DNA from 4 places in the Lysinibacillus sp. A4 genome. Region 3 is predicted to be linked to each of the others. Evidence: riboswitches for the same ligand, from Rfam matches in the RefSeq annotation. Region 3 holds a riboswitch; each other region holds the start of a gene.
What was found. A riboswitch is a leader RNA that binds a small molecule or an ion and turns the genes downstream of it on or off. The one in region 3 is predicted to bind S-adenosylmethionine.
Positions count from the first base shown of each region.

Region 1: another riboswitch for S-adenosylmethionine. It lies ahead of NY607_RS02990 (YezD family protein); the one in region 3 lies ahead of metK (methionine adenosyltransferase).
Region 2: another riboswitch for S-adenosylmethionine. It lies ahead of NY607_RS12095 (MetQ/NlpA family ABC transporter substrate-binding protein); the one in region 3 lies ahead of metK (methionine adenosyltransferase).
Region 4: another riboswitch for S-adenosylmethionine. It lies ahead of NY607_RS11680 (O-acetylhomoserine aminocarboxypropyltransferase/cysteine synthase family protein); the one in region 3 lies ahead of metK (methionine adenosyltransferase).

Region 1 is NZ_JANWTB010000001.1:514,205-522,139, forward strand. It holds gene NY607_RS02965 (formate--tetrahydrofolate ligase) at 306-1,985, opposite strand; gene NY607_RS02970 (cold-shock protein) at 2,199-2,399, shown strand; gene NY607_RS02975 (amphi-Trp domain-containing protein) at 2,545-2,823, shown strand; gene NY607_RS02980 (VOC family protein) at 3,195-3,980, opposite strand; gene NY607_RS02985 (flavin reductase family protein) at 4,130-4,615, shown strand; gene NY607_RS02990 (YezD family protein) at 4,706-4,861, opposite strand; SAM riboswitch class I at 4,932-5,027, opposite strand; gene NY607_RS02995 (DUF418 domain-containing protein) at 5,198-6,292, opposite strand; gene NY607_RS03000 (TetR/AcrR family transcriptional regulator) at 6,276-6,878, opposite strand; gene NY607_RS03005 (phosphopantothenoylcysteine decarboxylase domain-containing protein) at 6,982-7,656, opposite strand; gene NY607_RS03010 (LysR family transcriptional regulator) at 7,728-7,935, opposite strand, start outside.
Region 2 is NZ_JANWTB010000005.1:205,475-213,409, reverse strand. It holds gene NY607_RS12105 (pyridoxal phosphate-dependent aminotransferase) at 1-194, shown strand, start outside; gene NY607_RS12100 (PPC domain-containing DNA-binding protein) at 236-739, opposite strand; SAM riboswitch class I at 862-966, shown strand; gene NY607_RS12095 (MetQ/NlpA family ABC transporter substrate-binding protein) at 1,055-1,885, shown strand; gene NY607_RS12090 (methionine ABC transporter ATP-binding protein) at 1,992-3,017, shown strand; gene NY607_RS12085 (methionine ABC transporter permease) at 3,010-3,681, shown strand; gene NY607_RS12080 (enoyl-CoA hydratase/isomerase family protein) at 3,695-4,474, shown strand; gene NY607_RS12075 (alpha-hydroxy acid oxidase) at 4,489-5,649, shown strand; gene NY607_RS12070 (CaiB/BaiF CoA transferase family protein) at 5,646-6,842, shown strand; gene NY607_RS12065 (glycine C-acetyltransferase) at 6,974-7,935, opposite strand, start outside.
Region 3 is NZ_JANWTB010000003.1:575,864-583,798, forward strand. It holds gene NY607_RS08210 (alanine/glycine:cation symporter family protein) at 32-1,540, opposite strand; gene NY607_RS08215 (alpha/beta hydrolase) at 1,667-2,473, opposite strand; gene NY607_RS08220 (gamma carbonic anhydrase) at 2,607-3,119, shown strand; gene metK (methionine adenosyltransferase) at 3,299-4,495, opposite strand; SAM riboswitch class I at 4,754-4,872, opposite strand; gene pckA (phosphoenolpyruvate carboxykinase (ATP)) at 5,262-6,848, shown strand; gene NY607_RS08235 (alpha/beta hydrolase family protein) at 6,914-7,690, opposite strand; gene NY607_RS08240 (NUDIX domain-containing protein) at 7,674-7,935, opposite strand, start outside.
Region 4 is NZ_JANWTB010000005.1:103,982-111,916, forward strand. It holds gene NY607_RS11655 (hypothetical protein) at 1-360, opposite strand, end outside; gene chrR (class II chromate reductase ChrR) at 565-1,296, opposite strand; gene scpC (succinyl-CoA:acetate CoA-transferase ScpC) at 1,664-3,187, shown strand; gene NY607_RS11670 (DASS family sodium-coupled anion symporter) at 3,261-4,742, opposite strand; gene NY607_RS11675 (glycerol-3-phosphate acyltransferase) at 4,938-5,570, opposite strand; SAM riboswitch class I at 5,726-5,839, shown strand; gene NY607_RS11680 (O-acetylhomoserine aminocarboxypropyltransferase/cysteine synthase family protein) at 5,956-7,257, shown strand; gene NY607_RS11685 (hypothetical protein) at 7,596-7,935, shown strand, end outside.

The sequences.
Region 1 (7,935 bases), on a different contig from region 3:
CTTTCCAATATCAGAGAACTATTTATAAAAAATACCAAATACATTTATATAAGGAAAGTTCTCGTGATTTTTGTGCAACATAAAAAAGATCCTAGTTTTCACTAGAATCTTAAAATCACTTAAAAAAATTAATTTTTGCGAATTTTTACTCAAGGGGTAGAGGCAGGAAGCATCCGAAATTTCACTTTTATACCATGTTTGCATTGTAGATAGTCGATGAGTTAGGCCACTTCCAACGAACCAAATTTACCAAAATTATCAATAAAAAAAAGCTGCCGATTTAAGTAGGCAGCTTTTAATATCATTTAGAACAATCCTACCGCATGTCCTTCGTTGTCGACATTCATGCGTAGAGCAGCTGGTGCTTTTGGAAGTCCTGGCATTGTCATAATATCGCCAGTTAGACAAACTAAGAAGCCTGCACCAAGCTTTGGAATAACTTCACGAATTGTGATGGTAAAGCCTTCTGGACGACCAAGTAAACTTGGTTGGTCTGATAAAGAATACTGGGTTTTCGCCATACAAATTGGAAGGGAGTCCCAACCAAATTTTTCGATTTGGGCAATTTGTTTTTTGGCTTGGTCTGTAAATTGTACATCTTTCCCGCCATATACCTTTTGCACAATCGTACGTACCTTTTCTTCAATCGACTCCGTTATATCATATAAAGGAGAGAAGTTGTTTTCTTCCTCTAGCACAGCTAGTACTTGCTCAGCTAAGGCTAGACCACCTTTACCGCCCTCTTCCCAGACATTTGTACGGGCAATGCGAACATGATTTTCTTGACACCAGTTTAGAACGGCTTCTAGCTCAGCCTCTGTGTCCGTAATAAAACGATTTAACGCAATAATTGGTTCAACGCCAAATGTACGAACTGTATCTACATGTTTAGCTAAATTCTCAATCCCTTGTAGAAGTGCTTCCACATTTTCGCCTACAAGCGCTGTTTTCGGTACACCTCCATGCATTTTTAAGGCACGAATTGTCGCTACAATGACAACTGCGCTTGGTTTAAAGCCTCCCTTACGAGCTTTAATGTTCATGAATTTTTCAGCACCTAAATCAGAGCCGAAGCCCGCTTCTGTCACCACAATATCAGCTAGCTTACGAGCGGTTTGTGTCGCCATAATGGAATTACAGCCGTGAGCAATATTCGCAAATGGACCACCATGGATAATAGCAGGTGTTCCCTCTAATGTTTGAACTAGGTTTGGCTTAAAGGCATCTTTTAATAATAGTGTTAAGGCACCCTCTACCTGTAAATCACGCACAAAGACAGGCTCACGCTCGAAAGTATAGCCAATCACGATACTAGCGATTCGCTCACGTAAATCCTCAATGCTTGTTGCTAAACAGAATACTGCCATAATTTCAGAGGCAACCGTAATATCAAAGCCATCCTCACGCGGCATGCCTTGAACAGGACCACCTAATCCCACCACTACCTTACGAAGGGCACGATCATTTAAGTCCATGACACGCTTCCAAATAATGCGTCGTGGATCAATGTTAAGTGTATTACCTTGGTGGATATGATTATCAATAAATGCGGATAAAGCATTGTTAGCTGTTGTAATCGCATGAAGGTCGCCAGTAAAATGTAAATTAATATCCTCCATTGGTATAACTTGTGCGTAACCTCCGCCAGTTGCGCCACCTTTTACGCCCATAACTGGACCTAATGATGGTTCACGTAATGCGACCATCACCTTCTTATCTAATTGATGAAGGGCATCTGCTAGTCCAACAGTCACAGTCGACTTTCCTTCACCAGCTGGGGTTGGACTAATAGCTGATACTAATACTACCTTTGCATCCTCGCCCTGAGCAGTAATTTTTAATGGGTCGATCTTTGCTTTGTAGCGGCCATACTGTTCAAGAGCATCCTCTGGAATACCCGCAGCATTGGCAATTTCCGTAATAGGTTTGATCACTGCTTGACTAGCGATTTCTAAATCTGATAATGGTTGATTTTTCGTTGTCATTTGGCATCCTACTTTCTATGTTGTTCATTTCCATTATAGTCTTAATTGTGAAAAAAAAGAAAGCCAGATATGCAAGCATTTCGTCAATCAATTGACATCTTTGTTCAATTCCTGTATGTTCTAAGAGAAAATGCAATTTTTTCACATTTTCTCAATGAGTGCACCATTTATTTAACTTTATTTTACATTCAAGCGCATTGGAGGCGAATGCTTATGCAACAGGGGATCGTAAAGTGGTTCAATAATGAAAAAGGTTATGGCTTTATTGAATGTGATGATGGCGAAGATGTATTTGTTCATTTTACGGGCATCCAGGAGGAAGGCTTCCGTACACTTGAAGAAGGTCAAAAGGTTTCATTTGATGTTGTGGAAGGCAATCGTGGACCCCAAGCATCAAATGTTGTAAAACTATAAGCATAATGGGGCTATCCATGTAGTTCCAGATTAGCAGCGGATTAGGAAATGCATCGTTTCCTTCATCCGCTTTTTGTATTGTTTTATAAGCTGAATGCCCCCTCCATGTTATAATAGAAGTAACAATACGTAAGGAGGGATCTCGATGCAAAAACAAAATAAACCCATGACTGAAGTTATTTTGAAGCATAAAGAACGACAAAGTGTAGCAGAATTTGCAGCAACACTGGAAACGATTGCAAAAAAGCTTAAAGAAAATGGTGAATTCACTTTTGTTCAAGACACAGAGCCAACAGTTGTCAGCCCAAGTGAACAGCTCAAAATCGAATACTCCTATACAAAAAAGGGCGACAAGCATTCATTTGAAATTGAATTTGATTGGTATACAGGTACAGAAACACCGAAAAAAATGACAATTGAATAATAATTGGCAACGAAAATCCACTTCTCTGATGAAGTGGATTTTTCCATATTGTTGAATTAAAGATCATGTCACTGCTAAAACTTTTTAGCAAGGTGAGGGGGTGATTTCGCTCCAGGGTCTCCTCTATAACGCTAAATCCACAGGAAAGCAAGTAGCCAGCATAATAAATTCTATTGATGGTTTTGTTTTTCAATACTTATGTAAAAAGGCGAGAGCAAAAGTGTTTCAGCCCATAAAAATACCGAGCTATCCACTAAAACGCTTACGAAGTGTTTCGGAATAGTTCGGTTTTTCTAGTTATCATGTTTGTTAATGTAAAGATTATTCGGCTTAATGAAGGTCCCTGTTAGTGATGTTCCAGCCTTTTCTCCTTATCGATTTATCCAATAAAAAGCACCAGGGCAAACTAAAGTTTCCTTTGTTCGTTTAGAATCCTTTAATGTCACACCAAATGGTCCCTCTTTGACATGACCAAGTGTCATTGTCATCGCGCTCTCTTCCTCATAGAAATCTAAACGCATATTCGGTAGCTGTAGTGACATATACTGCTCATATTGCGTAGGCACTGGTAGCTGTAACACCTCTTGCCACAGTTGTACTGTTGCCTGCATGTCCTTGACGTAGAATTGGACGGATTCCATGGTTATAGCCTGTTTGACATCAATGGCACCACTTGCCTTTAATTGAACCAAACGCTCTTCATCTGCCTCCGCCCATTCAATCAAAAATGGAAAATCAATTGGCAGATCTGGCTTACCAAAATGCAATAGCTTCCATTCTACCACAGTGCCATCTGGTCTTGTTCTGCTACATGCATCTGGTCCATATACTTCATAGCCCAATGCTCGCAAGCGTCGACCCTCTTCCTCAATATTTTTTGTGCGCAGAGCAATTCGAGAAAATCCCTGGCGCTCTTGATCACGTTTAAACGTATAATGTAGGGAATATGGGTATTGTGCCGCTTGCTCAAATAAATCACGATCATAGATAGCAATTTGTTCAATATAGCTTAAGCCAAAGTAGCTTAACGTATTATAAGTCCCCCACATCGTGTGCTGCCCACCATTCACTGTATGGACATTTCGTTTATTGAAGAAAACCTTTATATTTTCTGGTGATTCCACTTGATGAACCAAATGATCAAAATATAAAGTCATGGCCATTCCCCTTTCTTTCCCCATTACCTTTACCTGTATGTTTGATTAGTTTAAAATTTACTCAAGAAAAGGAGTTACTAGTAGGATATGAAAAAAAGTTTCGTTTACCTACAAACTCCGTTCACTAATTTCATAAAGAGGTGATTTGAATGACAGATTTAGTAGCTGCTTTTAAATTGGCATTAGGTAATTATCCTACAGGCGTAACAGTTGTCACGACATGTCATGACACAAAACCGATTGGCTTAACCGTCAATTCCTTTGCATCTGTTTCAATCGACCCGCTCCTTATTTTGTGGTCACTCGATAAAAAATCTCAGCTCCATCCTTATTTCACGACTTCGCCAAATTTTGCGGTCAATATTTTAGCGAGTGATCAAGAGCATTTATGTACACTATTTGCCAGTAAAATCCCTGATCGCTTTGCACAAGCAAAATGGTCAACTTCCTCTTTAGGACTACCGATTTTACATGATACAGCAGCTAATTTACAATGTAAAACATTTCAGCAAATCGATGCTGGCGACCATACCATTTTTATTGGGCAGGTCGTAGACATTACAAATGCTCAAAAAGAGCCTTTGCTTTATCATCGCCGTCATATCGGTCCCATACCAAAAAGCTTTTATAGCTAGCCTTTACACAAAAAAAGGGCCATTTGTAAGCACAGGAAATCCTTCATGCTTATAGGTGGCCGTTTGACATAAGTTCTACTGAAATCATTGTTATTTTTTCTGCGGAAATCTCTGCTTTTCAAGCCTATTAATTTGCACAATCACACCATCTTGAATCGTAATATGCACTTCACCAAATTCAAGATTTTGAATCGCCTTCGCAATTGCCTCTAGTTTCTTATCATCTACTTTTACTGACTGAGCCATACGATACACCCCTTCTTTTTTATCCTTATTGTTCATAAAGAGGCCAACGCATCAAACTGATTGATAGCCCCTCCTATCTCTCAGACACCATCTGTTGGATTTGGCACCTGTTGTTCGGTTGCCGAGGCTTCATTGGGCCAAGTCCCTCCACCTCTCTTGATAAGAGTACTGCGTTTCTTGAAAATAATTCTATAATTCTGCTATAGGAATGTCAATACAAAATATTAGAAAACCTAGTTGAATACTATGCAATATGTCGTTTAGATTAAAAGACTCCCTATACCTAAAGTATTTTATGCCTAGTCAGTGAGAAATAGATGGCAATCCATTAATTTATTACAAGCTCCATTTCCTCATCATGAATTCAAGTGGGCCTCGATGATGTTTAGTCCTCCACCATACAGAAACCACGACACATCCTAAAAAATAACAGCAGGCATACAGCATGGAAAAAGCAAGTGTTTGGTTCTCCAGCTTTTGGCAAATAATTAGTATTCCAATGCCTATAACAACATGGCCAACATAATGCGTTAAAGACATTTGTCCAGTTAATATGAAAGATTGAATAACTTTATTTTTACATGTCTCTACAAGATAGATGGAGCCAACAATGATAACAATAGCCGAAGCCGAATTAGAGAGGACATACATCATATTCGGTGGAATCGGTCCTGTATCAAATAAATACAATGCACTCTCTACATCTAATAAATGAATGGTTGTCATCTTAATGAATAACGTTGAACAAGTCTCAGTCACGATGACTAGCAATAAGCCTATCACCAGTAAGTTTTTTCTTAATGTATGATTTGTTAAATCTAATGTGCCCATTACCATCCCTATCAGAAAGAAGCAAATCCAGGGGAATAGTGGATGATAGCCATTAAACATCAAATTTCTTATAAATCCAGCTGGTGTCCAAAAATCAAGATACTCTAGTAGCACATATGTTGGATGCCAACCAGCAAGGTAACTAAATTGAATTTGAAGCCATTGTGAAAGGATAAGGATGGCACCAATTATGAAGATCATCATTTTCTTGGATTGGGCAATCAAACAAGCAGCAACAAACATATACACGCCATAATAATGTAAGATATCTCCTGTCCAGCCGATTGCATATAATATAATCCCTATCGTAAATAACAAAAGCGCCCTCTTCCACAAAGTAAGTCGATTTTGACGAAGAAGGATTGGGTCCTTACTCTCTCTAGCCTGACGAGTCATTAAGGCTGTCCCTATTCCTGCTAGCATGACAAATACGGCCGAAGCACGTCCCTCGAAAAGATGTTGGAAGGCCATTAACCATGTTGAACCATTCGTTGTAGAACCTGTTATGACGCCAAAATTGACAATGAACATGCCAAGCATGGCGAGAGCTCTTGCAAAATCAAGACCTTCAATGCGCCGATCATCATTTCTTTTTGTCATCTTTGCCCCCTTGGATAACGCTATTCACTGCCTCCTTCCAAATAGCCCTATAGTTCAATTGGTTGCCTGTTAACATGAAATTACCGATATTATCATAGACGAGGGCTAGCATCTGTGCCTTCGCTTCTATATGGGGAGTATCCTCTAGCACGCCTAGCTGTACGCCATATCGTAGGATAGCAACAAAGCTCGTTAAAAAGCTTGTTTCTAGCTCTACTAATTGTCTTTTATAGTTTTCATCGCGGGCCGCTAATAGTACATATTGATTAAATATTTTATTAAAATAAGGGTCCTTGTCCTGTGCCTCAATAGATTTATAGCCTAGCTTAAGTAATTCCTCCTTAAAATTAGCAGAAGAAAGCTCTTTATACTCCACAGCGACATCATGTTTAATTTCTTTATACAATTCATCAAATATGAAAGCGATTAATTGATCTTTTGATTGAAAATAATAGTAAATGGCTGGTTTTGAAATACCGACCTCTGTAGCAATCATTGCTAAGCTTGTTTTTTCAAATCCATTTTCCGCAAACATCCCATAAGCAATTTCTATAATCTTTTGAAAAGTTTGTTCTTTATTTCCCATTATTACCCTCCTTTTTTTACCGACCGTTAAGTAAATATTATAGGATGCTAACCTTTTAGACAAGAAAAAACTGCGTAGAAATATTTCTCTACACAGTTCATATTTATTGATTTTGTAAATACATCATTAAAGCTTCTGCTGTTTTTTGCTTGCCCATTACTTTAAGAGGCTGTCCATCAGCAGGTACAATCCAATGAGGTTCATCCCCCCCATATAAAGACTGAGAGCTATTTGCTACCATAAATTGTGCATTGGCTGTTTCCATACGCAGTCTGGCACGAGCTAACAAGAATTCCTCATCATTCGTTGCTTCGAGCTTAAAGCCTACTAACGTTACATTCGGTTGCCATCCCTTAATTTGACCTAATACTTTTGGTGCTTTTTTAAAATGAATAATAGGTGGTTCGTCAGAAGGCATTTTCCCCGTTTCCTCCATTAAATTACCTGATTGATCATATACTTTGTCAATGACCCAATCAGAGCCCGCAGCCGCCATAATGACGATATCGACATGTTGTTGTTGAACTGCATGACGCACCTTTTGTCCTAAATCCTCTATGCCTTCAAATTGAATCAATGTCATATCATTTTGGTTTTCTGGGAGCTGTGCAAAGTAACCATGCATGTATACTACGTTAGCGCCAGCAGCCAGCGCCGCCTCTGCTAAATAACACCCCATTGTGCCTTTTGATAAATTCGTATGACCTCGTACACGATCCCATTTTTCAAGTGTTCCCCCACTTGTAATGAGTACGGTTTTGCCCTGTAATGTCCCCATACACTCACCTATTTTCTGAAATATATACAAATACTATTTTAACGTAATGTAAGGATAGGCTTCAATAGCCACTATTTTAGGGAGCTGTTTTGTTCTTTTAGCCAAGCACTTAATATCTCTGCAAATTTCTTTGTGACGGGCGAAGCATGGTGTTTCATGGCAATACCAATTGTTCGGTAGCCACCTTGCTTTAATGGAATCGCTCTCAATGTTGGCGGTAAATTTTGAATAACCAACTGAGGTAAAATACTGATCCCTAAATGATGGGAAATCATGGAA
Region 2 (7,935 bases), on a different contig from region 3:
TCCCTGTACCACTAGGCTATACAAGTGAACAGTTTGCTGATCTATTGCTCGAAAAAGCTGATATCGCTGTAGCAGCAGGTAATGGCTTCGGTCAATATGGTGAAGGCTATGTGCGCGTAGGGTTGCTAGTTAGTGAGGAGCGCTTACGTGAAGCAATCCATAGAATCGAGCAATTACAATTGTTTAATAGATAATGTGCCTTATCCTGTAGCTATCTCTAGCTACAGGATTATTACTATTTTTCAATTTTCCTTGGTTGCCCTAAACCATCTTCTAATGGATAAAATTGAACATGACCTGTTTCATCATCCCATTTTCGAATATGTTGAATACCTTGTACCTCTGCCAACACGATGTCAGCAGTTATAACAGGATTTCCCCCTTTTATTAAATGCCCACCCGATACTACACCACATTGATCACTCATAGAACCATGGAAATGTGTCTCATATCCACCATCTCGCTTACACACCACACCTGAACCTTGAATAAATTCTAGTGGTCCCTCTTTTTCAATCACATTACTAAAACGAACATGAATTTGAGCTGTTGCATCTGGCACTAAATAAACAAAGCTACTTTTTTGAAAGCTGCCAATACAGCTTACAATTGTTGCTGACTCTATATTATTCTCTTCGCAAAGCGCTTCAATCCCTTCAATGATATCTGTTCCCGTTAGAAAACGAGCACTAATAACCTTACCAAATGAACCTATACCATAATTAACTCTTACAGACATTGTTATCCCTCTTTTGTGTCGAAATATTATAATTATATAAAAAATTTAAAAATTATTTATTGACTTACTATACCCTATAAATTATATTAGTTCTATCGGAATTACAAAAAAATATTATAAATCTCTTATCAAGAGTAGCTGAGGGACTGGCCCTATGAAGCTCGGCAACCTCCTTTTTAAAGGAAGGTGCTAAATCCTGCAAACGATCTTCGTTTGATAGATAAGAGAGGACATCTTTTCATGAGCCTCTCTTAATTTGTAAGAGAGTTTTTTTATTTTCAAAAAACCGATAAAAACAATCTTGGAGGTATTTTCATGAAAAAGAAAAATAAATTTTTAGTAGGTTTAGCAAGTTTAACATTAGTAGCAGCTTTAGCAGGCTGTGGCTCTAAAGAAGATAGTAAAAGCCAAGCTGAAGGAATTGATGAAAAGAAAATCGTTGTAGGCGTCACTTCTGGTCCACACGAACAAATTGCAGAAGTAGCTGCTAAAGTAGCAAAAGAAAACGGGCTAGAAGTAGAGCTAAAATCATTTTCTGACTATGTTTTACCTAATACATCCTTAGCTGAAGGTGATCTTGATGCGAACAGCTATCAACACGAGCCTTTCCTGGATACATTTAATAAAGATCATGATACAGAGTTAGTACCAGTGGGCAAAACGATTTTAAATCCAATGGGTATCTACTCAGAAAAATATAAATCCTTTGATGACATTCCTGACGGAGCAACGTTTGGCTTACCAAATGATCCAACGAATGGAGCCCGTGCCCTCTTTGTTTTACAGGAAGCTGGCTATATTAAGTTAAAAGAGGGCGCAGACTTAACAGCCTCGATCCGTGATGTAGAAGAAAACAAAAAGAATTTAAAATTCATTGAATTAGAGGCCGTTCAAATTCCTAAACAACTTAGTGAAGTAGATGTAGCAGCTATTAATACAAACTTTGCATTAGAAGCTGGCATTAACCCTAAAGATGACTCTATTTTATTGGAATCTACTGATTCTCCATACGTAAACTATATTGTCGTGCGTGCTGAAAATGAAAATGATCCAACAATTAAAAAGTTCGTTGAGGCCTACCAATCTGATGAAGTACGTCAATTCATCGAAGAGGAATTCAAAGGTTCAGTAATCCCTAGTTGGTAATACATTCAGGAAGCTTCTATAAGCCGAAGAATCTGCCGAAATTCCTCTATAGGAAAACGAGCAGATTCTTGCTTTTTAGAAGGTAGAGAAAGGAGCATACAATCGCATGATTCAATTACAAAATATCTCAAAAGAATTCAAGTCGAAAAAAGGCATCATAAAAGCTGTGGATGGCATCAATCTTCACGTAAAAAAGGGACAAATTCATGGTGTAATCGGCTATAGTGGTGCTGGTAAAAGTACACTCATTCGTTGCGTTAATCTACTAGAACGTCCTACAGCAGGAAAAGTAGTGATAGACAATGTAGACATTACGACCCTTTCTCTTCACGAATTACGTCAAACACGCCAAAAAATCGGGATGATCTTCCAGCACTTTAATCTATTAAAAACAGCAACAGTTTACAATAATATTGCAGTTCCCTTAAAGCTACTAGGCTATAAAGAGGCGGAAGTAAAAAGCCGAGTAGCTAAGTATGCTGAAATTGTCGGTTTAACAGATAAACTAGACAGTTACCCCAATCAACTTTCAGGTGGTCAAAAACAGCGTGTGGCTATTGCGCGTGCCTTAGCACAGGAACCAGAAATTTTACTTAGTGACGAAGCAACAAGTGCACTTGATCCTGAAACAACGGAAGCCATTCTTGAATTGTTGTTAAAGATTAACCGTGAATTAGGAATTACAATTCTGCTCATTACACATGAAATGAATGTCATTCAAAAAATTTGTGATGAGGTTTCTGTTCTAGAATCTGGGAAAGTTGTAGAATTCGGCACAGCGATTGAACTTTTTGCAAAACCAAAGCACCCTACAACGCGAAAGTTTTTGAATACAATTTCACAACGTAATTTATCCCCTTCTCTTATTGAGCAATTAAATGTTTCAGGAAGTGTAATCCGTTTAACATTCCTTGGTGAAAGTACTGGTAAGCCATTATTAGCAGAAGTCACTAAGGTATACGATGTGCAACCAAATATTTTAACAGCTAATATTATTGAATTAAAAAACGGTATTGTCGGCAATATTGTGGTGCATTTACATGGCGAGACGCAGATTGTCCAAAAAGCGTTAACGTATTTTTCAGAAAATGGCGTGGCAGTGGAAGAATTAGGAGGTGCGTTCAATGAGTAGTATCCAAAGTTTCTTTACAGATTGGTCAGATGTTATTGGCAAAGCAATTATCGAAACATTTCAAATGGTCGGAATTTCATTATTGTTCTCCATTCTGATTGGCATTCCATTAGGGCTATTAATCGTTTTAACACGACCAGGACAATCCTTTGAAAATAAATTTTTCTATCAGTTTTTTAATCTATTTATCAATATTGTTCGCTCTGTTCCATTTATCATTTTATTATTCTTCATCTTACCTTTTACTAAGTTAATTGTAGGTACAACAATTGGTGTTAAAGGTGTAATCGTTCCGCTAGTTGTTTACACAGCTCCTTATATTGCACGACTGATGGAATCTGCGCTTTTAGAAGTGGATTCAGGAGTGGTAGAAGCCTACACAGCCATGGGTATTAAACGTCGCCATATCATTTGGCATGTCCTATTACGTGAAGCTCGACCATCTATTATTTTAGGCTTAACAATTGCCACAATAGGATTAATTGGTGCAACAGCAATGGCAGGAATGGTTGGTGCTGGTGGTTTAGGTGACCTTGCCTATCGTTATGGTCATTTACGCTATGAGGTTGATGTGATGTATGCAACTGTCTTTATCTTAATCATCCTTGTACAGAGCATTCAATCCATTGGTAACCGCTTCGCCGCGAAGTTGAAAAAAGATTAAGAGGAGAATGAAGATGACAAAGGAAATTTATGTAGAGAAAAATGGCTATATTGCAACGTTAGTATTAAACCGCCCAGATAAACGAAATTCTTTATCAAGGGCAATGTTTCAAGCCATAGTAGACCAACTAGAGCTACTCCGTGTAGATTCTTCCATCAAACTTTTAATTGTTCGCGGTGTCAATGAAGTAGCCTTTTCATCTGGGGCAGATATTAGCGAATTTTTAGATGTTCGTTATGCTACAGACAATGCCAAAGCCTATAATGAATTGGCTCTAAAGGCGATCGATGCTCTCTATAAATTTCCGCACCCGACAATTGCTATGATTCAGGGCTTAGCAATTGGTGGTGGCTTAGAGTTAGCAAACGCTTGTGATTTTAGAATAGCAACACCTAAGAGTAAGCTAGGCATCACCGCTGCAAACATAGGTATTGTCTATAATTTAGAAAGCACGAAACGTCTCATCAATATTGTTGGTGTCGCTAAGGCAAAGGAAATTTTGTACACAGCTACTATTTTTACAGCTAAAGAAGGAAAAAATATTGGTTTAATCACGGCCCTCCACGAACCAGAGGATATTAATGAGGCGACATTGCAATTCGCTGAACATTTATTAAGTAAATCATCCATTGCAAACGCAGGCATCAAAAAAATTATCCAAGCAATTGTTGATGGTGAAAATGAAGAAAACGATGAGCTGGCACAGTTAGTTTTGGATTCATTTAGTTCAGACGATTATAACGAAGGTATACAAGCCTTTTTAAATAAAAGAAAGCCTATTTTCAATAAATAAGTGAGGTAGTAATGATGACAAACATAACTGATGGCGATCTACTCTTAAAAAATATCACTGCACAAGCCCCCTTTCCCATTTGCTTTGCAGATTTAGAAAAGGCCGTAGCGAAAAAAATCGAAGCTGGCCCTTTTGGCTACATCCGTTCAGGTGCTGGCGGTGAACAAACACTGCGCAATAATCGTGCAGCTTTTGAGAAGTATTCCATTGTTCCCCGATTTTTAAATGATGTGTCAAACGTTGATACATCGGTTCATTTGTTTGGTAAAACATATCCAACTCCTTTGCTTTTTGCTCCTGTAGGCATGAATGGAATGGTTCACGATGAAGGTGAGCTTGCCGTTGCACGTGCTGCCCAGTTTTTAAATATCCCTTATATACAAAGCACTGTTTCCACTTTTGCTCTTGAAGAAGTTGCTCAGGCTGCCCCTTCCGCAACAAAATGGTTTCAATTATATTGGTCTACTAATGAAGAAATTGCTTTTAGTATGGCTGCACGTGCGGAGAAAGCTGGATTTGAAGCGATCGTTTTAACTGTCGATACCGTAATGCTTGGCTGGCGTGAAGAAGATGTACGCAATCAATTTTCACCATTGAAGCTAGGCTATGCAAGAGGTAATTATATGAATGATCCTGTTTTTACAGCCGCTTTACCTGATGATTCATTCGAGTCCTATGTACAAGGTGTCTTGCAAAATGTCTTCCACCCAACGCTTAATTGGGAGCATGTTCGAGCGTTAAAAAAACGTACTAACCTTCCTATTTTATTGAAGGGAATTCTACATCCTGAAGATGCAAAGCTTGCTATCGACAATGGTATTGATGGCATTATTGTATCAAACCATGGTGGCCGTCAATTAGATGGCGTAATTGGTTCACTTGATGCCCTTCCTGCTATTGCGAAAGTTGTGAATGGACAAATTCCTATTATATTAGATAGTGGTGTGTATCGTGGTATGGATGCCTTAAAAGCACTTGCTTTAGGAGCAGATGCCATTGCAATTGGACGTCCTTTCGTCTATGGGTTAGCCCTTGAAGGACAACAAGGCGTCGAAAAGGTGATGACCAATCTTTATGATGAATTAAAGGTTTCCATCGCATTAGCAGGTTCCACCTCTGTCAAAGGATTACGTAATATCACATTAGTCAAACAGGATGGGACTGAGGTTAAATGAAACAAGCATTACAAGGATTAAAGGTTATCGATTTATCACAAGTCTTAGCAGGTCCTTATTGCACCATGGTATTAGCAGATATGGGTGCAGAAGTTATCAAAATTGAAAAATACCCAAATGGAGACGATACCCGTACAATGGGTCCATTCGTTAATGAAGAAAGTCATATGTATATGATGGTTAATCGTAATAAAAAGGGTGTCTGCATCAATTTAAAAACGACTGAGGGACTGGCTTTATTTAAAGAATTGATCCAATCTGTTGATGTACTTGTGGAAAATTATCGACCAGGTGTCACGAAAAAGCTTGGTATTGATTATGATACATTAAAAGCCATCAATCCTGGCCTAATTTACTGCTCTATTTCCGGTTATGGTCAAACAGGTCCTTATAGTCAAAAGGGTGGCTATGATATTATGGCTCAGGGTCTGAGTGGCTTAATGCATATGACAGGTGAAGCAGATGGACGACCTGTAAAAGTTGGCTTTGCGGTGAATGATATTGCTGCTGCACAAACAGCCTTACAATCGATTTTAATGGCCTATATTTATAAGCTTCGTAGTGGTGAAGGTCAATATATTGATGTGTCCTTAGTAGAGTCAGGTCTTGCGTGGACTGTTTGGGAGGCCGCTGCTTACTTCGGAAGGGGTGAGTTACCTGATCGAACAGGAACCGCCCATCGTGTGTCTGCGCCCTATCAAGGTTTCAAAACACAGGATGACTATATTCTAGTAGGTGCTGGCAATCAAAAGCTATGGGAGATTTTTGCGGTAAAGGTTGTCAATCGACCTGATTGGTTAGACAATCCTCTCTTTACTACCAACTATTCACGTGCCCAACATGTGAGGGAGCTAGAAGCAGAAATTGAAAGCGAGCTAATCAAGCATAAGGCTATCTACTGGCTCGAACTGTTGGATAAGCACGGTGTACCATCTAGTCCAATCTATTCTTATGACCAAACATTAAATGACCCCCATATACTAGAGCGTGGCATGGTACTGTCCTATGAACACCCTACTGCCGGACCAATGAGAACATTGGGATTCCCAGCAAAGTTTTCACAAACACCTGGACAACTAACAAGTGCAGCACCTACATTAGGACAACATAATGAAGAAGTTTTACAGGCATTAAATATTTCTGATCAAGCTATTCAACAGCTCAAGGCAGGCAAAATAATTGGGGCAAAATAAAGAGATTACCTATTTTTAGATCGCTATCCATTAGATTTAGGCTTCTATCGGTCACTTTTTTGATTCTATCCTTCACTTTTTTCTTTCTATCATGCAAAAAAGGCTTCCCCATCCATGAGGAAGCCTTTTTCTTATTGAATAACGCCTAATTCACGACCAACCTTCTCGTAAATCGCAATTGCATCATCAAGCATTTCTTTTGTATGTGCTGCTGTTGGCATATTTCGAACGCGTCCTGTACCTTTTGGAACTGTTGGGAAGACAATTGATTTTGCATAAACGCCTTCTTCAAATAAACGTTTTGAAAATTCCTGTGTTAATTTTTCATCCCCAATGATGCATGGTGTAATTGGTGTCTCAGACGCACCAATATTAAAGCCAAGCTTCTCAAGCCCCGCTTTTAAATAATTACCATTATCCCACAGTTTATCGTGTAGCTCTGTTGAATCAATCAGCATTTGCACGGCTGCTGTAATAGCGGCTACATCACCTGGTGGTAATGCTGTTGAGAATAGAAATGGGCGTGAGCGAACTTTTAGCCAATCAATTAAATTTTTCTTACCTGCTACATAGCCACCTACTACACCAATGGCTTTTGATAATGTACCAATTTGGAAATCAATTTCTTTTTCTAATCCAAAATGCTTCACAGTTCCTTTTCCTTTACCTGTTACACCCGAACCATGTGCATCATCCACATACGTGATTAAATCAAACTCTTTAGCTATTTCCACAATTTCAGGTAATTTAGCAATATCACCATCCATTGAGAAGACACCATCTGTGATAACCATGATTTTATTGTATAAACCTGATTCCTTTGCCGCTTTTGCCTTTGCACGTAAATCTCCCATATCAGAGTGATTAAACGCGATGATTTTTGCCTTCGATAAGCGACATCCATCAATAATAGATGCATGGTTTAATTGATCTGATAGAATGGCATCATTTTTATCCATTACAGCTGAAATAGCTGCCATATTACAATTAAATCCAGATTGATAAGAAATAGCCGCTTCTGTTCCTTTAAATTCAGCAAGCTTTTCTTCTAATTTTACGTGCAAGTCAAGTGTCCCGTTGATTGTACGAACAG
Region 3 (7,935 bases):
TATCAAACTAGCTGATCGCCTTGCTCTTTATCTACTTGTTATTGCGTTTTTCATTATAGTCAACCCAGAAATCTGCACCTTTAATTCCTAGTTTACGAGGATCAAAGACTGGGTCTTTTCCTTCTTTTTTCTGTTTCTCGTAATCTTTTAATGCGATAATAGCTGGTTTCATGATAATTAAAATAGCTATAACGTTAATCCAAACCATCAAACCAAGACCTACATCTCCCATTGCCCATGCTAGACCAGACGTACGGATTGTACCATAAAAGGCTGCAACTAAAATGGCAATTTTCGCAATCCAAATGAATATCTTTTCTGTGCTACCTCTAAATAAATAAGCGACATTTGTCTCTGCAATATAGTAGTAAGCCATGATTGTTGTAAAGGCAAAGAAGAATAACGCAATGGCTACAAATGGAGCACCAAAGCCAGGTAATGATGAGTCAACTGCATATTGTGTATAGGCTGCACCCGCTTCAATACTTTTCGCAAAAGTCATTTGCTCATCACCAGCTAATCCACCACTATTGAATTCTCCAACATGAATAAATGGATCTGCTCCCTCAGCTGCCTTTTCATCTTGTACATTGTACATCCCCGTAAATAAAATCATAAATGCGGTAGCAGAACAAATTAATAATGTATCAATATACACAGATGCTGCTTGAACAATTCCTTGCTTAGCAGGATGTGATACTTCCGCAGCTGCCGCAGGGTGGGCCCCAGTTCCTTGACCAGCTTCATTGGAGTAAATTCCACGTTTAACACCCCAAGCAATCGCTGAACCAATAACCCCGCCAAAAATTTCTTGAGCACCAAATGCACTAGAAAAAATTAATCCGATAACCGTTGGTACTTGTGAAATATTCATAAAAATAATGATAATGGCCATAATGATATAGGCTAATGCCATAAACGGTACAATAATCTGGGCAGCGTTTGCAATTGATTTAATACCACCAATGATAATAGCACCTAGTAACACAACAATTATAAGTCCTGTGATCCATGTATCCAAACCGAAAGCGTTTTCAACAGCACCTGCGATGGCATTCGACTGCACACCAGGCATCAAAATTAACATTGCTATTAAAGCCGCCACAGCAAAAATAACTGCAAACCATTTTTGGCCCATTCCTTTTTCTATGTAAAAGGCCGGTCCACCACGATATTCTGTATCTTTCTCTTCTTTATAGATTTGAGCTAATGTTGACTCTACATACGCGGTAGCCGCACCTATGAAAGCGATTGCCCACATCCAAAAGACAGCACCAGGTCCTCCCATTCCAATCGCTGTCGCAGTACCAGCAATATTACCTGTACCTACACGTCCTGATAATGCGATAGACATTGCTTGGAATGAAGATATTCCCTTTTCTGACTTCTCCCCTTTAAACATTAAAACAAACATATCTTTAATGTGCCTTACTTGTAGGAACCTTGTAATAATTGAGAAAAATAACCCAATTAATAAGATGCCATAAATAAACCATGGTCCCCATAAAATACCATTCAACTTCTCTACAATTACATCCATTTTACCCCTCCAATTTGAATTACCTTACTTTAAGTCATTATAGTATTACACTTTTCTGAAAATTACAATATTATTTTTAAGTAACAATATTTAAGTAAGTAACCTAGTAAATGGAAGGGTATAAACCTATTTAATTATATAACCAATTCTTCGAAGAGCATTATTAATAAAATCTCGTATATACATAAAAATCTCTTCGCGCTCTCCCTCATGAAATAAATTATGATAACAATTTGCCCATTCTTTAAACTGAAATTCCGTGAATTCCTGTTGATGAAGCCAATTTCGAGTTTGGCGAGTGTCCGTAATTTTATCCTTCTCAGCTGTCATAATTAGCATTGGCATATTAGGCATTTCACCTTTAGGCAGCATCACTAAATTTTTCATCATCTGCTGAAGTTCTCGATACCATTTCACAGAAACAACAGACATGAGCGGTACATCATCTTTCATTTCTTCTCTGCCTTCAACACTACGCGTTAATTTCTCTAATGTAATATCATGTGTCAATTTAACATTGGCCGTTAACGCACTTAGACTTGTTAAAGCATTTGTTAATTTACCTGGTAATAGCTTTAGTTGCAACCAAGGTGATGTTAAAATAATGCCTGCACATTCATATTGTCTCTTTTGCAGTGTATGGAGGATTAATGTTGCACCTAGTCCATGCCCTATTACAAAGGTTGGTAAATTATATGAAAAAGCATTTTCAATCAGGTTTCTTGTATACTTATTGTACAATTTGAAGTCTTCATCATGGACTCGAGCAAACCTTGCATTACCCCCATGATTCGGTAAATCTCCCATGACTATGTGGAAGCCTTCTAATCTTAATTTCTCTATCAGCCATGCATACCAACGGTGATTTTCATAAGCACCATGAAGAATAGCAATCACAGCTTTTGCTTGTCCATCAGCTTCCCATTTCCACATTACATAGTCCTCCTAAAAAATAATTACACTTTGATTATATCGAAATAAATAGCACATTTTAATTTTATATTTCCATAAAGTTGCGTATTTGATACGATAATACTACATTATAGAAAGAAAAGAGGCGATTTTCATGATTTATCCATTTAAAGATAAAACGCCAAAGATCGATCCGTCTGTTTTCATTGCTGATTACGCAACTGTTACGGGCGACGTAACAATTGGCGCCGAAACAACCATTTGGTTTAATACGGTTATTCGTGGTGATGTTTCCCCAACGATTATTGGTAAACGTGTCAGTATCCAGGATCTTTGCTGTTTACACCAAAGCCCAAAATATCCGCTCATTATTGAAGATGAGGTAACAGTTGGACACCAAGTCACTTTACATAGTTGTACAATTCGCAAAAATGCCTTAATTGGTATGGGATCCATTATTTTAGACGGAGCTGAGATTGGAGAAGGTGCATTTATTGGAGCTGGAAGCCTAGTACCTCCTGGTAAAGTCATTCCTCCAAATAGTTTAGCATTAGGTCGTCCAGCAAAAGTTGTCCGAGAATTAAATGCTGAAGATAAAGAGGATATGGAACGCATCGTACGAGAATACGCAGAAAAAGGTCAATATTATAAATCACTTCAGAAATAAATAACCTACACAAAAAATCAATACTAACGAAAAAATCCCTCGCGTTTTCGTGTACCGAATATGTTCACGAATCCTAGCGAGGTATTTTTGTAAAAAAAACAAAAGGAGCAATGTTGCCCCTTTGCTTATTAATACATCAGAATAATTTTCTAATGACTTCATTACTTTAGTTCAATAGTTTATAAACGTGCTTTTTCTCGTAGCGCGTCTGCTTTATCAATTTGCTCCCATGGTACATTTAAATCTGTACGACCAAAATGTCCATACGCAGCAGTTTGTTTATAAATTGGACGACGAAGATCAAGCATTTTAATGATACCTGCTGGGCGTAGATCGAATAGCTCGCGTACCCATTCAACGATTTCGCTTTCTTTCACTCTACCTGTGCCAAATGTATCGACAGCAATGGAAACAGGCTGAGCAACGCCAATCGCATAGGCAAGTTGCACTTCAGCACGCTCTGCTAAGCCAGCTGCTACGATGTTTTTCGCTACATAACGTGCTGCATATGCCGCCGAACGGTCTACCTTGGTTGCATCCTTACCTGAGAAGGCACCACCACCGTGACGTGCATAACCACCGTATGTATCAACAATGATTTTACGCCCTGTTAATCCAGCATCACCTTTTGGCCCACCAATTACAAAACGGCCAGTTGGATTGATGAAGTATTTCGTATTAGCATCTAATAATTCACTCGGTACAACTGGTGCAATAACAAATTCTTTTAAATCTGCTTGAATTTGTTCAAGTGTTGCTTCTTCATCATGCTGTGTTGAAATAACAATTGTATCCACGCGAACCGGTACATTATTGTCATCATATTCAATCGTTACTTGCGTTTTACCATCAGGACGCAAATAGGCAAGTTCCCCTGATTTACGTACTTCTGTTAAACGGCGTGCTAATTTGTGTGCCAAGCTAATTGGTAATGGCATTAGCTCTGGTGTTTCATTACATGCATAGCCAAACATTAAGCCTTGGTCACCAGCACCAATTGCTTCTATGTCAGCATCTGTCATAGAGCCTTCACGTGCCTCTAATGCCTGATCAACACCTTGGGCAATATCAGGTGATTGTTCGCCAATTGCCACAAGCACCGCTAAGTTCTCTGCATCAAAGCCATATTTACCTCGTGTATAGCCAATTTCAGCTACAGTGTCACGAACAATACCTTTAATATCCACATAAGTAGAAGTAGTAATTTCTCCTGCTACTAATACTAATCCTGTTGTTACAGTTGTTTCACACGCTACACGTGCATTTGGATCTTCTGCTAAAATAGCATCTAAAATGGCATCCGAGATTTGGTCACAAATCTTATCTGGATGTCCTTCTGTTACACTCTCTGATGTAAACAGTCGACGGTTTGTCATTTGGTTTTCCTCCTAAATACTCTTACAATAAGTAGTTGTGTATGAATACGGTACTCATTACCCATGTCAAGTCCGCTCCTAAGGATTGAACTCTCAAGCCGTTACTGCTGCTTTTAACACGAGGATTTCGAAAGATCCGTCATTATAATAAGGAAAGAACTACATATACTTACCTTTACATTGATTTTTAACAATAAAAAAATCCTTTTCTCACGTTACTTTACATGAGGAAAGGAATAATGACTGCGTAACCTTTCACTCTTATCGTTCAAGGGATGTTCCCTTGCATCAGGTTGGCACCAACGCATGTCGTGAAATAGTTCATGCAGGTTGCCGGGTTTCACAGGGCCTGACCCTCCACCAGCTCGGGATAAGAGTATCCGTTCAATCTCATGTTACTGAAAAGGTCGAACGTTGTCAAATATTTTCTTATGTATTACTGTATAGAAAGGAAAGAACTTATTACACAAAAACTTTTCATACTTGGATGATGATGTAAATAGAAGCAAATTAATCCCTACAACATACCTAGCTACTTGTGGTAACATATGTGTGGCTCAATTTTCGTGCCTAATTACAGTAGGATTGATGGTATTCTACTCGAAAAACATTATTTTTTGTCAGTTTATTGAAAAGTGGTAAAAACTCTAAAATAATTTCTTAATTAGTATAGATTATTTAAGCAATTGTGTTATACTATTTTTGAAATTAAGAAAAAATCCCTCTAAATCAAGGGAATACTATAAAAAAGGATGGTATTTAATCGATGAATTCAGTAGAAATTGCAAACGAACTGAAGGAATTATTAAACGGCGGTAACATTAATGTTCAACTTTCAGTACCACAATTAGCAGAAAAAGCTACATCTCGTGGTGAAGCAATGTTAACAGTAGATGGCGCAGTTCGTGCAGAAACTGGCAAATACACTGGTCGTTCACCTAAAGATAAATATACGGTAGAAGAAGAAAGCACAAAAGATCAAATTGACTGGGGTAAAGTCAACCAACCGATTTCTTCTGAAGTGTTCGATAACCTATATGTAAAAGTAATAAAATATTTAAAAGAACGTGACGAGTTATTCGTATTCAAAGGCTTTGCAGGTGCTGACAAAGATTCACAATTAAGCATTCAAGTTATTAATGAATACGCATGGCACAATCTTTTTGCTCATCAATTATTTATCCGTCCAACAGCAGATGAATTAGCTTCTCATGTTGCTGACTTCACTGTCATCTCAGCTCCTAACTTTAAAGCAGATCCTGCGGTTGATGGTACTGCTTCTGAAACATTCATCATCGTATCACTTGAAAAGAAAATTATTTTAATTGGTGGTACAGAATATGCTGGTGAAATGAAAAAATCTATCTTTGGTATCATGAACTACTTATTACCACAACAAGGTATTCTTTCAATGCACTGCTCAGCAAACGTTGGTGAAGCTGGCGATGTAGCGTTATTCTTCGGTCTATCTGGTACTGGTAAAACGACGTTATCAGCTGATCCTGATCGTAAGCTAATCGGTGACGATGAACACGGTTGGTCTGATAATGGTGTATTCAACATTGAGGGTGGCTGCTATGCAAAAACAATCAACCTTTCTGCTGAAAAAGAACCAGAAATCTACAATGCGATTCGCTTCGGCTCTGTATTAGAAAACGTAGCTGTTGATCCAGAAACGCGTATTTGTGACTATGATGACGGATCACTAACAGAAAATACTCGTGTAGCTTATCCAATCCAATACATCGAAAATATCGTTGATCCTTCTGTTGCAGGTCATCCAAAAACAATCATCTTCCTAACAGCTGATGCATTTGGTGTATTACCTCCAATCAGTAAATTAACTAAAGAACAAGCAATGTATCACTTCCTAAGCGGGTTCACTTCTAAACTTGCTGGAACTGAACGTGGTGTGACTGAGCCAGAACCAGTATTCTCTACTTGCTTCGGGTCTCCATTCCTTCCACTTCCTGCAACAGTATACGCAGAAATGTTAGGACAAAAAATTGACGAGCATGGGGCACAGGTATACTTAGTAAACACTGGTTGGACTGGTGGCGAATATGGCACAGGTAGCCGTATGAAACTTTCTTATACACGTATAATGGTCCGTGCAGCAATCGATGGTAAATTAGCAGATGTTGAAACAACACAAGATGCTGTGTTTGGTTTACACATTCCAACAGCAGTTGAAGGCGTACCTTCAGAAGTGTTAAATCCTCGTGAAGCTTGGGCAGATAAAGCTGCATACGATGCAAAAGCTGCTGAGCTTGCAGGCTTATTCAACGAAAACTTCAAGAAATTCTCAAACGTTTCTGAAGCCATCACTACACTTGGTGGTCCATTAAAATAACATCTATTTAAAAGACAAAGGGAACAATTAATTCGTTCCCTTTGTCTTTTTGTTTTCTCTATGCTTTATTGCTGTTTCATCCACTTGCAAAGAGCACGAACAGTTTCACGATTTTTTGCTGGTGGATATTGATGTGCATAGGTAAGATCATACCAAGTTTCGAATGATTTATTTGCTTCCTCTAAAAAAAATGCCAATTGTCTGGCATGTTCAATATCCACATTTTCATCACGATAGCCATGAATGATAAGAACGGGAGCTGTTATACGCTCTATCTCAAAAAGAGGTGTCCTTGCATCATACGCTTCTGGTACACGATTAGGTGTTCCTCCGATAACGCGCTTCATCATCCTGCGCATATCTGTACGTTCCCAATAAGTGGCTGTTGCATCAGAAACACCTGCCCATGTTACAACAGAAGTAATATCCCTCCTTAAAATAGCTGTCCACAGAGCCATAATACCACCTCGTGAAAAACCAAAAACATGAATATTGTCATTGCAGAATTGTTTGAGTACATCTACGGCATAGACCGCATCGTAACGGTCTGCCCCTGCAAACTCGTCACGACCCTCTCCCCCACGATTCCCACGATAATATGGGGCAAATACGATAAAGCCCTGCGCCGCAAATTGTGCAATACGAGAGGGTCTTACCATCCCAATGCTTTGCATGCCGCCCCTTAAATATAAAAAGCCATCATATGTACCTTCTGTCTTTGGCTCTGCTAATAGTCCTTTTATACGTAAGCCCATTGAAAGATAGGTTATTTCCGTTAAACGTATAGCTGGATTTGGTGAAGGATAGGGGCGTTTTTCGATAATATCACCATTGTGTGTCACGATGTTTCAGCTCCTCCAGCATTTTCTTCATCCCCTCATCCTTCATGTGAAAACTCAAGTTAGGATGCTGAGCAAATTCTTCATCGGTTAACCAAAGCATGCCTGACGTTTCTAAATCAAATTCTATATCCTCTTGCGCTAAAAATTGTGCAGTGAAAACGGATTTACAAAAAACGATTTCATCATACACTGCATACTCTGCAAACCATTGAAGGTTCTTCACATGAACACCCGTCTCTTCAAAA
Region 4 (7,935 bases), on a different contig from region 3:
ATGATCATTTAGTGTAAAGATTTCTTGTATATACCCCTGTAACAATTTATCTTCATATTCAAAAGCATGGCTTTGAGTGTTTTCTAAAATATAGGATAATAAAAGAGCATGCAAGACAACTACTTCTAAATTCTGTGTATTCGTAACGAATTTTAAATTGAGTATAGTAGTGTGAGAAACGAACTGATTGACATAATCAATGGGTTTTTTATATACATTCAAATCAATATGTGGCTCCAGTCTTTTTCTTAATTGGGTGCATTCATTATTTAAGTCTTCAATTTTTAAGAATAAACCTCTTACACTTCTCTTATGCTGTTGTTCTAAGGTGCGAGCAAGATGTTTATTGATATTGGACATTGTTTCTATAACTCCTTTCTTTAATAGGTATCATTTATTAATATGAATGGAATAGCTGGAAAAGGAAAGAGTCTTTTCGTTTAATTTAAGGTTAGATTTATAGAAGTAATTGTGGCAATATCCCTAGATTGAATATATATAGGTAATATTTTTATGTAAAAAATGGAATTATTATCATACGATAGTAACTCCATTTTCGTTCGTTTATTTCCAATTAAACCCTTTAGTTGCTAAAAACTCTTTGATATGCGGACGTCGTTGTTCAATTAAAAAGTCAGCCATCTGTTTTGTCCAGTTATCAATTTTTCTGTTAGACGAGCGGCTGTTATAATATATTTCCATTTCCTCGTTGTAGGCTGGTAAGAGTTCTTCATATTTTTCAACATTGTATTCATTTTCATGTAATACAGCAGATACAGGTAAACGAGGTTTTACCTCATTGCGACGTACAGGAACGCCGATTGTTAGCCCGAATAATGGGAAAACGTGATCAGGCAGATTAAATAATTCACTGATTTCAGAAGGTTTATTGCGTACACCTCCAATATAGCAAATGCCATAACCCATTGATTCAGCCGCAATAACAAAATTCTGTGCAAACAATGATACATCTGCTACCCCAACAAGGACATTTTCAGCAGAATCAGCTACAATATCCACTCCCTCTAGTTTCCCGGCCATTTGAAGTCGCTTGAAATCTACGCAAAAAACAAATGCCCCACCTGAAGTTTCATATTGACGTGGATTACCAGAGAGTAAGCCTAATTTTTCCTTTTTATCTGCATCTGTTACCCATATTACACTATAGGCTTGCACAAAATGTGATGTTGCAGCCATTTGTGCTGTTCCAATTAAATCTTCAATGATTTCTTTTGAAATCGGTTCTCCATCATAGATGCGTACCGAGGAATGGCTACGTAATAGTTCTTTAACCATTAAAAACTCTCTCCTTTGTGTCTGTTCTATACCTTGAGCATAGCATGCTTTTCTAGCAAAATCGAATAATGAGGAACAAAAAGTTATTTATAAATAATTTATAAATGTCGAAATTATCTCGTAAAGTAAAATATTTCATTTGATATAGATTAAATATTCTAAATAGTATAAAATTATAGAAGCGACTGTTTATTTGGTTGTGCTACCAAAAATTACATGATCTTTATTCACAAATGTTTAGACAGCATTAGCTATTAGGTGATGAGATCCTTCTGGAATAAAGATACACTCTCTGACGGATGTCACAGATTTACTGGAACCAAATATGCAAGTTGAACAAAAATAAAGTGGAATGGAGGAATAGGGAATGGAAGAAAAGTTAGCGAAAAAGCTTCGTCATGAACAATTACGAAGCAAGGTTGTAACAGCAGAAGAAGCAGCTTCTTGGATTAAGGATGGCATGGTATTAGGGATGAGCGGATTCACACGTGCTGGCGATGTTAAGGTTGTACCTCTTGCACTTGTAGAAAAAGCAAAAAAAGAGGATTTTCAAGTAGATGTCTTTACAGGTGCATCACTTGGACCTGAGGTAGACCAATATTTAGCGGAAGCAGGGGTCATTCGTAAGCGCGGTCCTTTCCAAGCAGATTCTGGTATTCGTAATAAAATCAATAGTGGTGATATCACATTTGTCGATGCCCATCTTTCCCATAATGCTGAGCTTGTTCGTCAAGGTATTATTGGACCAATTGATTTTGCGATCATTGAAGCTGCTGCTATTACAGAAGAAGGCTTATTAATTCCTACAACATCAGTTGGTAACTCTCCTATTTTTGTGCAAGAAGCAGACCAAGTCATCATTGAATTAAACGTAGCACAGCTTGATGCATTAGAGGGTATACATGATATTTATGTACCTGCACAACAAGGAAAACGTGATCCAATTCCTTTACAGAATGTTTCTGATCGTCTTGGTATAATTGGAATTCCACTAGATTTAGATAAAGTAAAAGGCATCGTCATTTCGGATATATTAGATGCGCCATCAACAATTGTCCCTGCGGATGAAGAGACAGATGTTATGGCTAATCACTTATTAAATTTCCTACGTGAAGAGATTAAAGTAGGTCGCTTAACTACAAGTTTGCGACCAATTCAATCTGGTGTAGGTTCAGTAGCAAATGCTGTATTGCTAGGCTTTAAAGACTCTGAGTTTGAGAACTTAGAAGTTTATTCTGAAGTTCTCCAGGATGCAGTATTTGAATTAATGGATGCAGGGAAAGTGAATTTTGCATCTGCAACTTCTATTACCCTTTCTGAGCAAGTAGGAAACCGTGTTTATGGGAATTTTGAAAAATATGCTGATAAATTAGTGCTGCGCCCTCAAGAAATTTCAAATCAGCCTGAAATTATTCGTCGACTCGGATTAATTTCAGTGAATACGGCATTGGAATTAGATATTTACGGCAATGTGAATTCCACACACGTTTCTGGTACAAAGATGATGAATGGTATCGGAGGGTCTGGTGACTTTGCTCGTAATGCACGTTTAGGAATTTTCGTGACAAAGTCTTATGCTAAGGGTGGAGATATTTCGAGTATTGTCCCAATGGTCTCACATGTGGATCATACGGAGCATGATGTTGATGTCATTGTAACTGAACAGGGCGTAGCAGATTTACGAGGACTTGCTCCAAAAGAACGAGTGGGACTTATCATTGATAATTGTGCACATCCTGATTACAGGGAGCAACTGTGGCAGTACTTTAATGATGCCAATGAGGCAACGGGTGGACATCACACTCCACATGACCTAGAAAAAGCACTATCATGGCACGTTAATTATGCGAAAAACGGTACGATGAAGGACCCTGCTTTTACGAAACAATAGTATTAAATTAAAAGCCTTGAAGGACAGATAGTCTGTTTCTTCAAGGCTTTTACGTTTTAATTTAATGAAAGTCTTATAATAATCCAATCCATTTCCAATAAGTTGCAGAGAACAAAAGTATGAGAAGGAAACCGATAATGGTTAATGGAATCCCAGATTTCAAGAAATCCTTTGTTGTAAAGGAACCTGTACCATAGGCAAGCATGTTTTGTGGTGCACTAATTGGTAATAGGAAGCCAAAGCTTATGACGAATTGTTGCACAATAACAAAACCAACTTGATCAACATTAGCTGTTAATGTGGAGGCTAAAACGATAAACACAGGTATAAGTGCTGAGGCTAAGCTAGTTGCGCTTGCAAAGCCTAAATGAATCAAAATGTTAAATAAAGTTACGAGTGCAATGGTTGCTAGTAAAGGCATAGTATCTAGCCCAAGTGAACCGAAAACTTTATCTGATAACCATGCAGCACCTTGCGTATTCAGTAAAATGGTTCCTAACATAATACCTACCGCAAAGACGATAATTGTCCCCCATGGAATATGGGGCTCAACTTCCTTCCATGAATACACACCGATTTTGGGCATTAATAGAATAGCGATAGCAATAATTGTGACTGTTGTCGTATCGAATGGATGTAGCTTTCCTTCAGTTGCCCAGAAAAATAGTAAAACTACGGATGTAATGATTAAACGAATTTCAGGAGCCTTTAATGGGCCCAGCTCTGCAAGCTGTTTTTTGATGACCTCTTTACCACCTTCGATATTGCTAGTCTCAGGTTTAATTAAAGCAATCATAATGAAAAATAAAAAGATAGACATAATAATTGAGAAGGGGGCGGCATAAAGTAGCCAAGCACCCCATGAAATATCCACGTTAAATTGCTCTTGGATAAAGTTTAAGGCCACCATATTTTGAGCTGCTGCAGTCTTAATACCGATATTCCAAATGGAAACGGCTTGTACTGAAGTAATAACTAACAAGGCAGCAAGCCGACTATCACGTGGTAAACCAAACGCTGCAACCATTCCAAGCAATATCGGTACTACCGCGCCAGCTCGTGCTGTAGCAGAGGGTACAAAAAATGCGAGGACGATAGAGACTAAAATAGCGCCAAATACGATAGCTTTTGTTTTCGTTCCCACCAGTGAAAGAATCCAAAGAGCAAGTCGTTTATGTAGATTAGTAATTTGCATTGCTGCCGCTAGAAAAAGAGCTGCTGCTACTAAAGCAACGGCAGAATTACTAAAGCCACTTAAAGATAATTTTAATGCGCTAGCTGTTCCTAGCTCTGTAGTTGGATCATCCATTGACGGAGCGAGTCCTAGTAATACAGTTACTAGTGCAATGATCATGGCCGAGCTTACAGGATATGAAACGGCCTCTGTAACCCAAAGGATGACTGCAAAAGCTAAAATGGCTAGAGCTCGTTGTCCAGCTATAGGTAAATCACCATTATTAGGTAAAAAGGTAATAATGATAAGTAACGCGAATGCCAAGCCAATCCATAGTGGCTTTAAATTAAGTTTTGTAGCTGCTTGCTTTGGTGAAGACATATTTCCTCATCCTTTCTACGATAAAAATGACGATTATTATCCATAACATCGGCCTGTATAATGTTTTATTAAGATAAGAATATATGTATTTTATTGTAGATAAAAATCTATGTGAAAATGGTGTTTTTTACAGCAATATGAGTAGATAAAGAGAAAATACATGGTCACAAAAAATACAAAAATATCCATAAAATATTATTTCTTTTTCTTAAAGGCAGAAGTTACTTTAGGCTCTGTGCCATTGACTAATCGTTTAATATTTTCAAGATGCAGGATGATGGCTATGCCAAAAAGAAAAAGAGCTATAATGGTTGGACCAATGCCAGGAATCCATAAATAAGTTGCTGTACAAAACACGAGATAAAATTCTAGCACACCAACAATTAAATAATTTGTTGCAAAGGATAAAATAACAAATAAAATAAGTGCAAATAAACCAATCTTCCAATCAACAGCAAGTAAAATACCAATGATGGAGGCCGTTCCTTTCCCGCCGTTGAAGCCCATGTAGAATGGGAAATTATGACCTAAAATAACCCCAGCAGCCATAATATAAGTAAGCAGCCAAATCTGTTCTTCTGTTAAATGAATGGCGTCCGCTAGATAAAAATGTGCACCTATAATAGCCACAACGCCTTTCCCTATATCGATGAGGGCTACTAAAACGCCATATTTCCAGCCGAGGGAAAGAGTAGCATTAGAGGCACCAGCATTACCGTGGCCAGCCTTTTTTAAATCAACCCCCGATAAAAATTGGGCTACTTTAGAGCCGTGAATACAGCCTATTAAATAGCCAATCATAAGAAAAATGATCACGGCTTTTACCATAAAAATACTCCTCTCAAAATTTTTTCTAAAATAGTGTATGCGTTCATATTACGTATAAGAGCAGACAGAAGTTTCGGAAAAAATAAAATTTACATGTTGACAGAAAAAAACTCTATGTTTATACTGTGTAACAACGATGGAAATTGAATCTCATACTCTTATCAAGAGCGGCGGAGGGATAGGCCCTATGATGCCCGGCAACCAGTAAGCAATGAGCTTACTAAGGTGCTAATTCCTACAGATTCTTACTTGGATCTGGCAGATAAGGGGAGGAAAACTTGCAACCGCAACCCTCTTCTTAGCTGAAGAGGGTTTTTGTTTTCTACAGAAAAATCCTCCTCATCTCCGGTACCATCGTAAAAAAATAACCATTTGGAGGTACACAATGACAAATTTTAAACCAGAAACATTGCTGTTGCATGGTGGTCAAGAGCCAGACCCAGTGACGGGTTCTCGCACAGTTCCAGTCTATCGCTCAACTGCTTTCGTATTTAAAGACACTGCTCATGCGCAACGTCTTTTTGCCTTAGAGGAAGCAGGGAACATTTACACACGAATTACCAACCCAACAGTTGATGTGTTTGAAAAACGTGTGGCTTTATTGGAAGGTGGAACAGCAGCAGTAGCACTTTCATCTGGTGCAGCAGCTATCGCATTTTCCATTTTAAATCTAGCTGGAGCTGGTGATGAGATAGTAGCAGCTAGTTCTTTATATGGTGGTACGTATAATTTATTTGCTAACACATTGCCAAACTATGGTATTAAAACAATTTTTGTAGATGAAACAAACCCAGAGAATTTCAAAGCAGCGATTACTGATAAAACAAAAGCTGTCTTTGCAGAGGTTTATGGTAATCCAAGTTTAAAGGTTTTAGATATTGAGGCAGTAGCTAAAATTGCACATGATAATGGTCTACCATTAATTATTGACAGCACGTTCGCTTCTCCTTACGGTTCTACACCTATTGAATACGGCGCAGATGTTGTAGTTCATTCAGCAACTAAATGGATAGGAGGTCATGGTACAACTTTAGGGGGCGTTGTTGTAGACGCTGGTAAGTTTGATTGGACTAGCGGTCGATTCCCTGGTTTTACTGAACCAGATGCCTCTTACCATGGTCTACGTTATGGAATTGATACAGCTTCTGCTGCCTTTGCTACAAAGCTACGTGTACAATTATTACGTGATTTTGGTCCAACATTAAGTGCTGATGCTGCTTTTAATTTATTGCAAGGGTTAGAAACGCTTCATCTGCGTATCCCTAAACACAATGAAAATGCATTGGCAGTGGCTGAGTATTTACAAAACCACCCATCTGTGGAGTATGTAAATTATAATGGCCTAGAAGATTTTCCGACACATGAGTTAGCAAAAAAATATTTAAGAAATGGCTTCGGTTCAGTGCTTACATTTGGCATAAAGGGTGGACGAGAAGCTGGGCGAAAGCTTATTGATAGCGTGAAATTATTTTCACATGTAGCAAATGTAGGTGATGCAAAGTCATTAATTATTCATCCAGCTTCCACTACTCATCAGCAACTATCAGCAGACGAATTAGTTCAAGCTGGTGTAACCGAGTCGCTCATTCGCTTATCCATCGGTTTAGAGGCAGTAGAGGATATTATTGCTGATTTAGATCAAGCCATTACACAGGCTACAACAACTGAACAAACAGTAGAAGCTTAAAGTTTAAAGTTTAAAGCAAATGGTAAGATGTTGTGACGTTAACGTATTTTCTCATTCGATTAGCCTCATTTGGTAATGCGTTAAACGTTGCTACATCAATCTATTACTGCACCCGTTAATTATCAGAACCTTATAAAAAATAATACCAAGTAATTTTATATGTATTATTGACTTTTTTAAATCCATGTTATATACTAGGAAATAAGTTAACAGTACGAAAATTTTTTTAAAAAAGGTAAATGTTTCATAAGTGCTCCCCCACTTTTGAATATATAGAAGAGTAGTTGCCTAGCCAGTGACTACTCTTCCCAAAAACTGATGATAAAGGAGTGTTTAAAATGGGTAACATCTATAGTGCGCAAAACATTGTATCCTATCTAATATATGAGCTAAATGAAGGGCATGTATTTGTCAACAATAAATCCATTCAACACCTTCTTACATCAGTCGAAAGAAAATGGCAGGAAGTATTTGGTCATACAGCATTTCAAGAACATGTTTTTACTGAAAAGGACTTTACTGTAAAGGAAGTATTTGAGGCATATGAACAGTACGGTGTGAGCCATATCTCACTTCCTGCGACAGAGTTTTACTTGAAGTATGGTACATTTCAATTAGTGGAACGTACGTATGCAATACCAAATTTTACAGAAGAAGAGATTAGTCTTGTTCAACAAG